2 regions of the Mesorhizobium monacense genome follow, and region 2 is predicted to be linked to the other one. Evidence: riboswitches for the same ligand, from Rfam matches in the RefSeq annotation. Region 2 holds a riboswitch; the other holds the start of a gene.
What was found. Region 2 has a riboswitch for cobalamin ahead of AC1RUK_RS14900 (ABC transporter ATP-binding protein). Riboswitches for the same ligand answer to the same signal wherever they lie in the genome.
Positions count from the first base shown of each region.

Region 1: linked by a shared signal. The riboswitch ahead of AC1RUK_RS25940 (aromatic ring-hydroxylating oxygenase subunit alpha) and the one ahead of AC1RUK_RS14900 (ABC transporter ATP-binding protein) in region 2 are both predicted to bind cobalamin.

Region 1 covers NZ_CM165567.1:5,430,445-5,435,537, reverse strand. The annotation lists gene AC1RUK_RS25960 (ABC transporter ATP-binding protein) at 1-1,105, shown strand, start outside; gene AC1RUK_RS25955 (DUF680 domain-containing protein) at 1,186-1,425, opposite strand; gene AC1RUK_RS25950 (DUF680 domain-containing protein) at 1,498-1,704, opposite strand; gene AC1RUK_RS25945 (DUF680 domain-containing protein) at 1,776-1,982, opposite strand; cobalamin riboswitch at 2,500-2,702, shown strand; gene AC1RUK_RS25940 (aromatic ring-hydroxylating oxygenase subunit alpha) at 2,818-4,065, shown strand; gene AC1RUK_RS25935 (FAD-binding oxidoreductase) at 4,086-5,093, shown strand, end outside.
Region 2 covers NZ_CM165567.1:3,100,479-3,105,571, reverse strand. The annotation lists gene AC1RUK_RS14910 (TPR end-of-group domain-containing protein) at 1-955, shown strand, start outside; gene AC1RUK_RS14905 (winged helix-turn-helix domain-containing tetratricopeptide repeat protein) at 1,415-2,938, shown strand; cobalamin riboswitch at 3,124-3,331, shown strand; gene AC1RUK_RS14900 (ABC transporter ATP-binding protein) at 3,522-4,304, shown strand; gene AC1RUK_RS14895 (ABC transporter substrate-binding protein) at 4,339-5,093, shown strand, end outside.

The sequences.
Region 1 (5,093 bases), 2.3 Mb from region 2:
TGTCACGCTGAGACAGGTGAAGAAATCATACGGCAATCTGCACATTCTCCACGGCATCGACCTCGACATTAAGTCGGGCGAGTTCATCGTCTTTGTCGGCCCTTCGGGCTGCGGCAAGTCGACCTTGCTGAGGTCCATCGCCGGGCTGGAGGAGATCACCTCCGGTGAGCTCAAGATTGCCGGCGAGGTGGTGAACGATGTGCCGCCGTCGAAGCGCGGCATTGCCATGGTGTTCCAGTCCTACGCGCTCTACCCGCACATGACGGTCTACGACAACATGGCGTTCTCGATGAAGATCGGCAAGGAAAGCAAGGCCGAGATCGACAAGAGGGTGCGGCAGGCGGCCGAGATCCTGCAACTGACCAAATATCTCGACCGGCTGCCCAAGGCGATGTCGGGCGGCCAGCGCCAGCGCGTCGCCATCGGCCGCGCCATCGTGCGCAATCCGAAAGTGTTCCTGTTCGACGAACCGCTGTCGAACCTCGACGCGGCACTGCGCGTCGCCACCCGCATCGAGATCGCCAAGCTGAAGGAATCGATGCCGAATACGACGATGATCTACGTCACCCACGACCAGGTCGAGGCGATGACGCTGGCCGACCGCATCGTGGTGCTGAAGGAAGGCCATATCGAGCAGGTCGGCACGCCGATGGAGCTCTACAAGCGGCCGGGCAATCTGTTCGTCGCCCAGTTCATCGGCTCGCCGGCCATGAACATCCTGCCGGCGACCATCGACAAGACCGGCAACCCGACCATTGTCAGCCATGTCGGCGGCCGCAAGGCGACGGTGCCGATCGCCACGCCGGCATCGGCGAAAGGCGCTGCGGTCAGCTTCGGCGTCAGACCGGAGGATCTGGTGATTGCTACCGGCGCGGACTATCTGTTCGAGGGAACCGTGGACTATGTCGAGCAGCTCGGCGAGGTCCAGCTCGTCTATGTCGATATCGGCCGGGCCGACCTGCCGCTGGTGACGAAGATGCCGGGCAATGTCGAGGTCAAGCGCGGGACGACGCTGCGGCTGAGCGCGGACGCCGGCGACCTGCATATCTTCGACGCGGACGGCCACTCCTTCTCGCTCCACGCGCCGGAAGTGAAGGCGGCCTGAAGACAGGCCATCTGGCATTGCATAAAAACAAGAGCGGCGGGCCTAGCCCGCCGCTCTTGTTTTGCTAACGACCTCGGCGGTTAGTTGTTGCCGAAGAGGTTGCGGTCGCTGCCCTGAGGGGCGGACTTCTGCACGTCGCCCGACGAGTTCAGCAGCTTGTAGACCGGCGAGCCGGTATTACGCACAGACGAGGTCTGCGTAGTGTCGATGTTGGCGGTCGTCTGCTTGTTGACGGCACTCGCACCAACGCTGTCGTTGCGGGCATAGGCGCTGCCGCCGGCGATCAGAAGCGCGGCGGCAGTAAGGACAATCTTGTTCATTTTGGGTGCTCCTGGATTTTCAGTTCCCGGAGCGGCGGGCTTGACCGCCGCTCTGCGTCTTGGGATCGGCTGTTAGTTGTTGCCGAACAGGTTGCGGTCGCTGCCCTGGTCGACAGGCTTCTCGGTGGCCGGTTCCGACTTCTTGATCGAAGCGGTGTACGAGCTGTCCACTGCAGCAACCGGCTGGTCGGCGCCATTGGAGCCATAGTTGTCGCTGCCTGCGAAAGCGCTGCCGGAGATGGCCAGAACGGCGGCGGTGGCAAGGATGAACTTTTTCATGTCAAATACTCCTGAATTTTGGTGTCCCGGGCGGCAGGCCCTGCCTGCCGCCTTCTTAGCCGGGCACAGGCTTAGTTTTTGCCAAAGAGGTTGCGGTCGCTGCCCTGAACGACGGGCTGGTTGTCGGCATGAGCCGGCTTCTGGATCGAAGCGGTGTGCGAACTGTCGACCGCGGCGGCAGGCTGGTTCGCACCGTTGGAACCATAGTTGTCGCTACCAGCGAAGGCGCTGCCGGAAATGGCCAGAAGGGCGGCGGCAGTGAGAACAATCTTTTTCATTTTTAAATACTCCAGTATTTCTATTTCAGTTTTTCCGTCCGTCTAGCGGCGTGTCTTGGGAAGGAATTCGCGTCGTTCGGACAGCCCCGATGTGGGAAAGCCAAGTGGCGGTTTCCAATCACGAAGTTGTTCCGCGTGGACCATGACTCTGCATCTTGAAATTGTACCAGAGCCTACTACCACCGAACCTTTTATCAACTTTATCAATTGGTTATCAAAAAGCCGCCTATGCATCACCAACTGTGTCGGAGTGCCAGCGTTCACACCGTCCTGCACGCACCGTCAACAGAAACGAACCGTTCGGTTCGATTTTAGAATCCGCTAATAGTCACTTTTCGATACTGTTAACCATTTAGACGTCGGCAAAAGGCTGATCGGCGAGCGATTCGTGACGGGCACCAAGTGCGGCAGAAGCGAAAATCGGCGTCCCTGGAGTTTGGCTGCGGTAATCACCATCCGTGTCGCGACACATGGATGCGATGTCGTTTTCATACCGCCGGCAATCCGGCCGTCATGGTTAGATCAATTCATCTCAGGTGCCGCCTCGTCGCCGACGAAGCGGAGAATTGGGAAGCCGGTCAAAACCCGGCGCTGCCCCCGCAACGGTGGTGGAGTTCAAGTCGCAACGGGAGACCACTGGGCAATCCGCCTGGGAAGGTGTCGCGACCGTCCGCAAGGACACTCCAGAGCCCGGAAACCAGCCGGAGATTTCTAGACTCGACTGATCGCGGTGGGCGGTCAAGAGGTGGATGGTGCATGTCCGGTCTGCCGCCGGATTGCCGCCGATCTTTCCTCCATCACCACCAGTTCAGTCCTTAAAAGATAAGGACAGGACATGGATGCGCGCAACGACATGCTGAGGCTGCTGCACAGCCGCAAGCAGGGCTACTCGTTGGAACAGCCCTTTTATACCGACGCCGATTTCTTCAAGCTCGACATGGAGCTGATCTGGTATCGCGACTGGCTGTTCATCGGCCATGATTGCGAACTGCCGAAGCCCGGCAGCTTCATCACCGCCCAGATCGGCGACTATCCGGTCGTGCTGGTGCGCGACCAGCAAGGCAAGATCAACGCCTTCCACAATTCCTGCCGCCATCGCGGAAGCCGCGTCTGCAACTTCGAGAAGGGCACTGCGGCAAAGCTGGTCTGCCCCTATCACCAGTGGACCTACGAACTCGACGGCCGGCTGTTGTTCGCCCGGCAGATGGCCGATGGTTTCGACAAGAGCCAGTTCAGCCTGAAGCCGGTCGCTTGCGAAAGCGTCGGCGGCTACATCTTCATCTGCCTGGCAAAAGAGGCGGCCGACTTCGCGCCGATGCGGGCGATGATCGAGCCTTACCTCCTGCCGCACCGGTTGCGCGAGGCAAAGGTCGCCTTCGAATCGACTATCGTCGAGAAGGGCAACTGGAAGCTCGTCTGGGAGAACAACCGTGAGTGCTACCACTGCGCCGGCAATCATCCCGAACTGTGCAAGACTTTTCCGGAAGCACCGACGGTGACCGGCATGCAAGGTGCCGACAGTGACCCGGAAATGCTGGCGCACTGGGCGAAATGCGAGGCGGCGGGCCTGCCGAGCAAGTTCCGCATCGACCCGGCCGGACAATATCGCGCCACCCGCGCGCCGCTGCTGCGCGATGCCGTCAGCTACACGATGAACGGCAAGCGCGCGGTGACAAAGAACCTGTCCGATACGGTCTCGGCCGATCGGATCGGCACCCTGATGCACTATCACTACCCAACGACATGGAACCACATTCTCATCGACCACGCGGTGACCTTCCGCGTGCTGCCGATCAGCGCCACGGAAACCGCGGTGACGACGAAGTGGCTGGTGCACAAGGATGCGGTCGAGGGCGTCGATTACAACCTCGAAGACCTCACCCATGTCTGGACCGAGACCAACGACCAGGACCGCCGCATCGTCGAGGAAAACGCCTTCGGCATCCTGTCGCCGGCCTACGAACCCGGCCCCTATTCGGAACTGCATGAAGGCGGCGTCATCCAGTTCGTCGAATGGTACGCGTCCTTCATCGGCCCGCGCCTTGCCGAAGGCGGCCGGCCGGCGTTGCGCAGTGTCGCCTGAGGGGTGAGGGGATGAATGCGATGACCGATCTCGGCCTCTACCGCCACCTCGACGAGATGGCGCCCTGGAACGACAGGCTGCAGGTGCTGGAGGTGATCGGCGTCGCCGACGAGGCGCCCGACGTCAAGACCTTCACCTTCCGCTCCGACAACCAGACCTGGTTCCGCTACAAGCCGGGCCAGTTCGTGACGCTGGAGCTGCCGACCGCCGACGGTCCGCTGATGCGCACCTACACGCTGTCGTCGTCGCCGTCGCGGCCCTTCTCGATCGCGGTGACGGTCAAGGCACAGGCCGGCAGCATCGGCACGCGCTGGATGTTCGATCATCTGAAGCCCGGCACCCACGTAAAGGCCTACGGGCCGGTGGGCGACTTCTCGCTGCACAGCCATCCTGCGGCGAAGTATCTGCTTATCTCGGCCGGCTCCGGCGTCACGCCGATGATGTCGATGCTGCGCTGGCTGAACGACTGCGCGCCATGGACCGATGTCGGCTTCGTCAACTGCGCGCGCCGGCCGGAAGAGATCATCTTCCGCAAGGAGCTGGAATTGCTGGGCAGCCGAATGCCCGGCCTGTCGCTCGGCTTCATGATCGAGGAACGGTCGAGTCGTGAAGGTTGGTTCGGCCATATGGGCCGCATCGACGCCATCCGGCTGCCGCTCTTGGCGCCCGATTTCCGCGAGCGCGAAATCTTCTGCTGCGGCCCGGATCCGTTCATGCGCGCGGTGCGCGGCATGCTTGAAGCCTCGGGCTTCGACATGGCCAGATACCACCAGGAAAGCTTTGCCGCTCCCGCGATCGAGGAAATACCCGCGCCGTTTGCCGTACCAGTGGACGGCAGCACGGGAGAGCCTGCCGAGGCCGCGACCCCGATCCGCTTCGCGCTTTCGGATGTCGACGCCGAATGCGTCGCCGGGCAGACCGTGCTGCAGACGGCGCGTGCTTCCGGGCTCAGGATCCCCGCGGCCTGCGAATTCGGCCTGTGCGGAACCTGCAAGGTGAAGAAGGTCTCGGGCGACGTCGAGATGAGC
Region 2 (5,093 bases):
GATCCAGGACGAGATCACCAACACCATCGTCGATCAGCTCAAGGTCAAGCTGCTGCCGGAGGAAAGCGAGGCCATCGCGCAGGTGCCAACAGAAAACGTCGAGGCCTATACCAACTATTTGAGGGGACGGGAATTTTTCCACACGCGCACCAAGGGCTCATTGCAACTTGCGCGACGGTTGTTCTCTCGGGCGACGGATCTCGATCCCAACTATGCGCGCGCTTATGCCGGCATCGCTGATTGCGATTCGGTTCTGCACGCCTGGCACGGTGCCGAAATATCGCTGGAGTCGCTTTTTTCGACTTGCGCCAAGGCGCTGGCGCTTGATCCCAATCTCGCCGAAGTGCACGCCTCGCATGGCCTTGCCCTGTCGACCAATGGCCGTCACGCGGAGGCAGTCGCTGAATTCGAACGCGCGATCGCGCTCGATGCAAATTCCTACGAAGGCCACTATTTCTACGCCCGCCACTCGTTTGCGGAAGGAGATTTTGAAAAGGCGGTCGAGCTCTATGATCGTTGCGCCGAGATCAATCCCGACGACTACCGGTCGCCGCTGCTGGTCATGAACGCCCTGCATTCCCTTGGACGTCGCGACGAGGAGGCCAGGCTTGCCGAGGTGGGACTCGAGCGGGCGGAGCGGGCGCTGAAGCTGCACCCGGAGAATTCCGATCCCGCGCAACTGGGCGCCATCGCGCTCATCGCTCTCGGCCAGCACGACCGGGCCAAGGAATGGGCCGATCGCGCTCTGGCGATCGATCCGGACGACAACAATGCCATGTACAATATCGCCTGCGTCTATTCGCTGCTCGGCGAGGCCGACCATGCCATCGACCTGCTGGAGCCTTATTTGCGGCTGGTAGGGGACCACATGAAATCATGGTTCAAGAACGATTCGGATTTCGATCCCATCCGCAGCCATCCGCGCTACAAGGATCTGTTGAAACTGATCGAGTAGCAATTGTCCTGTTGGTGATGCCGCGAGCCAACCACGAAACGAAAGCGTGAGTCCTGCGGCATTCCGATTTCGGTCCGTTGTACGCCCTTCCGCCCTGGAGGAGAGTTCTGCTGTTCACGACATAACTCACTTGTAGATAGCCGGGGTTTGCGTCCTCATGGATGCATGAGAATCCTACCGTCATACCGTCGCTCTTCGGATACTCGGACTTTCTTCCATGGCGCCTGCGAGGTCCGGATTGGGCCAGCTCACGACGATGCCCCCGCCGACCTGAATGTCCGCTCTTGAAGCTTCCGCAGCCTGAAGCTGCCAGTCCGCTGTCGGCCCGAGTCCGGCCGTTCTAAAACAGCTGCTCGAATTCCCCCTATGACGATAAGCGCTGTTGCCACCCCATCCCACCCGCCCCTTGACGTCCCCTCCATCCCGCATGTCCAATGCCCCCCTCAGGGGAGGCTCCCGGTGGAGATCGCCACAGTCGATCAGGTGTTTCACTTCGGCGGCTACACGCTCGACCTCGGCAAGGGCACGCTGCGCCATGCCGATGGGCCGGCGTTCCTGCGGCCGAAGGCCTATGCGCTGTTGACGCTGCTGGCCCGGCAGATGGGCCGCGTCGTGCCCAAATCGGAGATCATGGATGCGGTGTGGCCGGGTGTCTACGTCACCGAGGATTCGCTGACGCAGTCGGTTCGCGAGATCCGCAAGGTGCTGGGCGACGATCTCGTGCGCACCGTGTCGAAGCGCGGCTACATGCTGGCGGCCGAGGTCGAGCCGGCGCCTGAAATCGGCTCGCAGCCGATCGTGGCGGTGTTGCGCTTTCGTAATGAAGGCGGGGCCGACGATCCGATCGTCGACGGCTTTGCCGAGGATATCATCAACGGCCTGGCGCGCTTCGGCACGGTCACGGTACTGGCCCGCAATTCCAGCTTTTCCTTCGCGTCCTTCGCGCGCTCGGAATGGCCGCAGATCCGCTCGCGCATCGGTGCGGACTATCTCGTCGAAGGCTCGGTGCGCCGCCAGGGCGACCAGATCCTGGCCGCCGTCAACCTTGTCGACGCGGCCAATGCCAGCCAGCTCTGGGGTGACCGCTACCAGGCGGCCGACAGCGGCTTCTTCGCCGTCCAGCAGGATATCGTCGAGGAGATCGTCGGGCGGCTGGCAAGGCGGGTTTCGAATGCCGGCCTGCAGCAGGCGTCGCGCAAACTGGTCACCAGCCTTGCCGCCTATGAGCTGGTGCTGCGCGGCGTGGCTTTGCTGCGCGACCCCGCCCAGACCGACATCGAGGGCGCCAGAGCCTTCTTCGAGGCCGCCGTCGCCAAGGACCCGGCCTATGGGCTCGCGCATATCTATGTCGGCCTGACCTGCGCGCTGAAGGGCGAGTTCGAAGAATCCAGCCATGCCGATCTGGTCGAGGCGCGCGACCACGTCGCCCGGGGCCTGGCGCTGTCGCCCGACCAGGCGACCGGCCACCGCATCCAGTCGCTGGTGCGCCTCTATATGCGCGAGCACGACGCGGCCGAGCATCATCTGAGGACCGCGCTCGAGCTCAACCAATGCGATGCCGACTGCATCGAGCAGATGGGCCTTGTGCTGACCATGCGCGGGCGCCCGTTCGAGGCGCTGGGTTGGCTGGCGCGCGCCATCCGCATCGATCCGATGGTCCCGCACTGGTATCAGTTCGACCGCTCGATGGCGCTCTACATGATGGGCGACTACAAGCCGGCGGCCGAGGCGCTTGAGCTTGCGACACGGCCGACGCCGTGGATCAGGACGCGGCTGGCCGCCTGCTACGCCCAGCTCGGCGCGATGGACGAAGCGCGCCGGCAGGCCGCCCTCATCAACGAGGGCGACCCCGGTTTCTCGCCGATCGACTATGCGACCAAGGCCATGCCGTTCGAGAGCCCGGCCGACGCCGCGCATCTGGCCGACGGCATCCGGCTGGCGCTTGGCGAGCAGGCAGGTCAAACGACGACCACGACGATATAGCGCCCTGATAGGCCCGGTGCCGCCGCAACGCCAGACGGCAAAGCCGTTGACCTTGGTGCGCACGCAGCCGCCGGTGTTGACATCATATGGCTGCGTTTGATACGTAATGTTATTACATATGCAGCCTGCCCAAGGCGAGCCGATGCCTGCAATCAAAAAACCGTTGCAGCGCGATCGGCGGAAACCTACGGTAGAAAAATGATGGTCCCCGAGTCGAAAGGCGAGGGGTGAAAAGGGAACACGGTGAGACCGTTTTCGGGTCGAGGCCGTGGCTGCCCCCGCAACTGTAAGCGGCGAGCAACATCCGCGAATGCCACTGGCCGGCAAGGCTGGGAAGGCAGGATGAAGCCGAGACCCGCGAGCCAGGAGACCTGCCATCAGCATGAGTTGACCGGACGGGGTGTGCCGGGAGGAGACGTAGCCGTCGGTCTGTCGACCGATCGGCCAGCTTCCTTCCGTCGCCAGTTTTGGAAAGTGACGGAAATTTGGAAGCCTCCATCCATCGCATCATCGCGTGCGCGCTTTGCGTCGGCGCCGCCACGGGCTTGGCCCGCGTCTCAGCTTCGAGGCCGGAGCGAGGCCGATGATGCTGCTCGAAGCCCGCGACGTGAGCGCGACGGCGAATGGCCGCCGCCTGGTGGATGGCGTAAGCCTGTCGGTCGCAGCAGGCGATCGCCTGGCCATCATCGGTCCCAACGGCGCCGGCAAGACCACGCTCTTGCGCATGCTGTGCGGCGCGTTGCGGCCAAGCGCCGGCGAGGTGCGTCTGTCGGGGCGCCGTCTCGACCGGATCACGACGGCCGAGCGGGCGCTCAACATGGCCGTCGTCGGCCAGACCGACCAGCCGGATCCGCGGCTCGCCTTGATCGACTATGTCGAGCTTGGCCGCGTCCCGCATGCCGGCATGAGGCGCATGCGCGAAGATCGCGACATCGTCGTCGAGGCGCTGCGCCGGACCGGGCTGCTGCCTTTGCTCGGCCGCAGCATCGGCTCGCTCTCCGGCGGCGAACGCCAGCGCGCGCAACTGGCCAGAGCCATCGCCCAGGAGCCAAAAATCCTGTTCCTCGACGAGCCGACCAATCACCTCGATCCGCGCGCCCGAGGCGAGCTTCTCGAACTGGTCGCCGGCTTCGGCATGAGCGTGGTCGCGGTGCTGCACGACCTGGCGCTGGTGGCGCCTTTCGCCACCAGGGTCGCGGTGATGAACGATGCCCGGCTGCATGCGCTGGGCGCACCGCGCGAGGCGCTGACCCAGCAACTGGTCCAGGAGGTGTTCGGCATCGACGTGTTCCGCCTGCGCCACCCGACCGAAGACCGCGAGCTCACCGTCTTCGACGTCCCCAACCGCGCCGCCTCGCCGTCCTGAACCGACATTCCCTCAACCCAAGGAGCCATACCTCGTGAAACGCCTCGCCCTCTCGCTTGCCTTGTCGCTCGTCGCTTCGGCGTCCTTTGCCTTCCCGGTCACCGTCGACAGCTGCGGCAAGAAGCTCACCTTCGAAGCGCCGCCGAAGCGCGCCGTCATCCAAGATCTCAACATGGCCGAGATGGCCTTCGCGCTGAAGCTGCAGCCCTCGATCGTCGGCCTGACCGGCATCACCGGCTGGTACAAGGTCGGCCCCGAATTCAAGGCCGAGCAAGGCTCGATCCCGGAACTGGCGCCAAAGTATCCGACGCTGGAAAGCCTCGTCGCCGTCGAGCCGGATTTCTTCTTCGCCGGCTGGTACTACGGCATGAAGCCGGGCGGCGAGGTGACCCCCGACACGCTCGCCCCGCACGGCATCAAGACGCTGGTGCTGACGGAAAGCTGCGTCCATCTAGACAAGAACCGTCCCGCCGCCTCGATGGACCTGCTCTATGGCGACGTCGAGAAGCTGGGCAAGATCTTTGGCAAGGAGGCGGAGGCCGACAAGCTCGTATCGGCCTGGAGGGCGCAACTGGCAGCGATCACCGCCAAGGTCGGCAGCGCCAAGGGCACGCGGGTGTTCCTCTATGATTCCGGCGAGGACAAGCCTTTCACCGCCGGCAAGTTCGCCATACCGAACGCCATGATCGCGGCTGCCGGCGGCGACAACGTCATGGCTGACATGGAGACAAGCTGGGGCACGACGGACTGGGAAACGGTGGCGGCGCGCAACCCGCAATTCCTGATCCT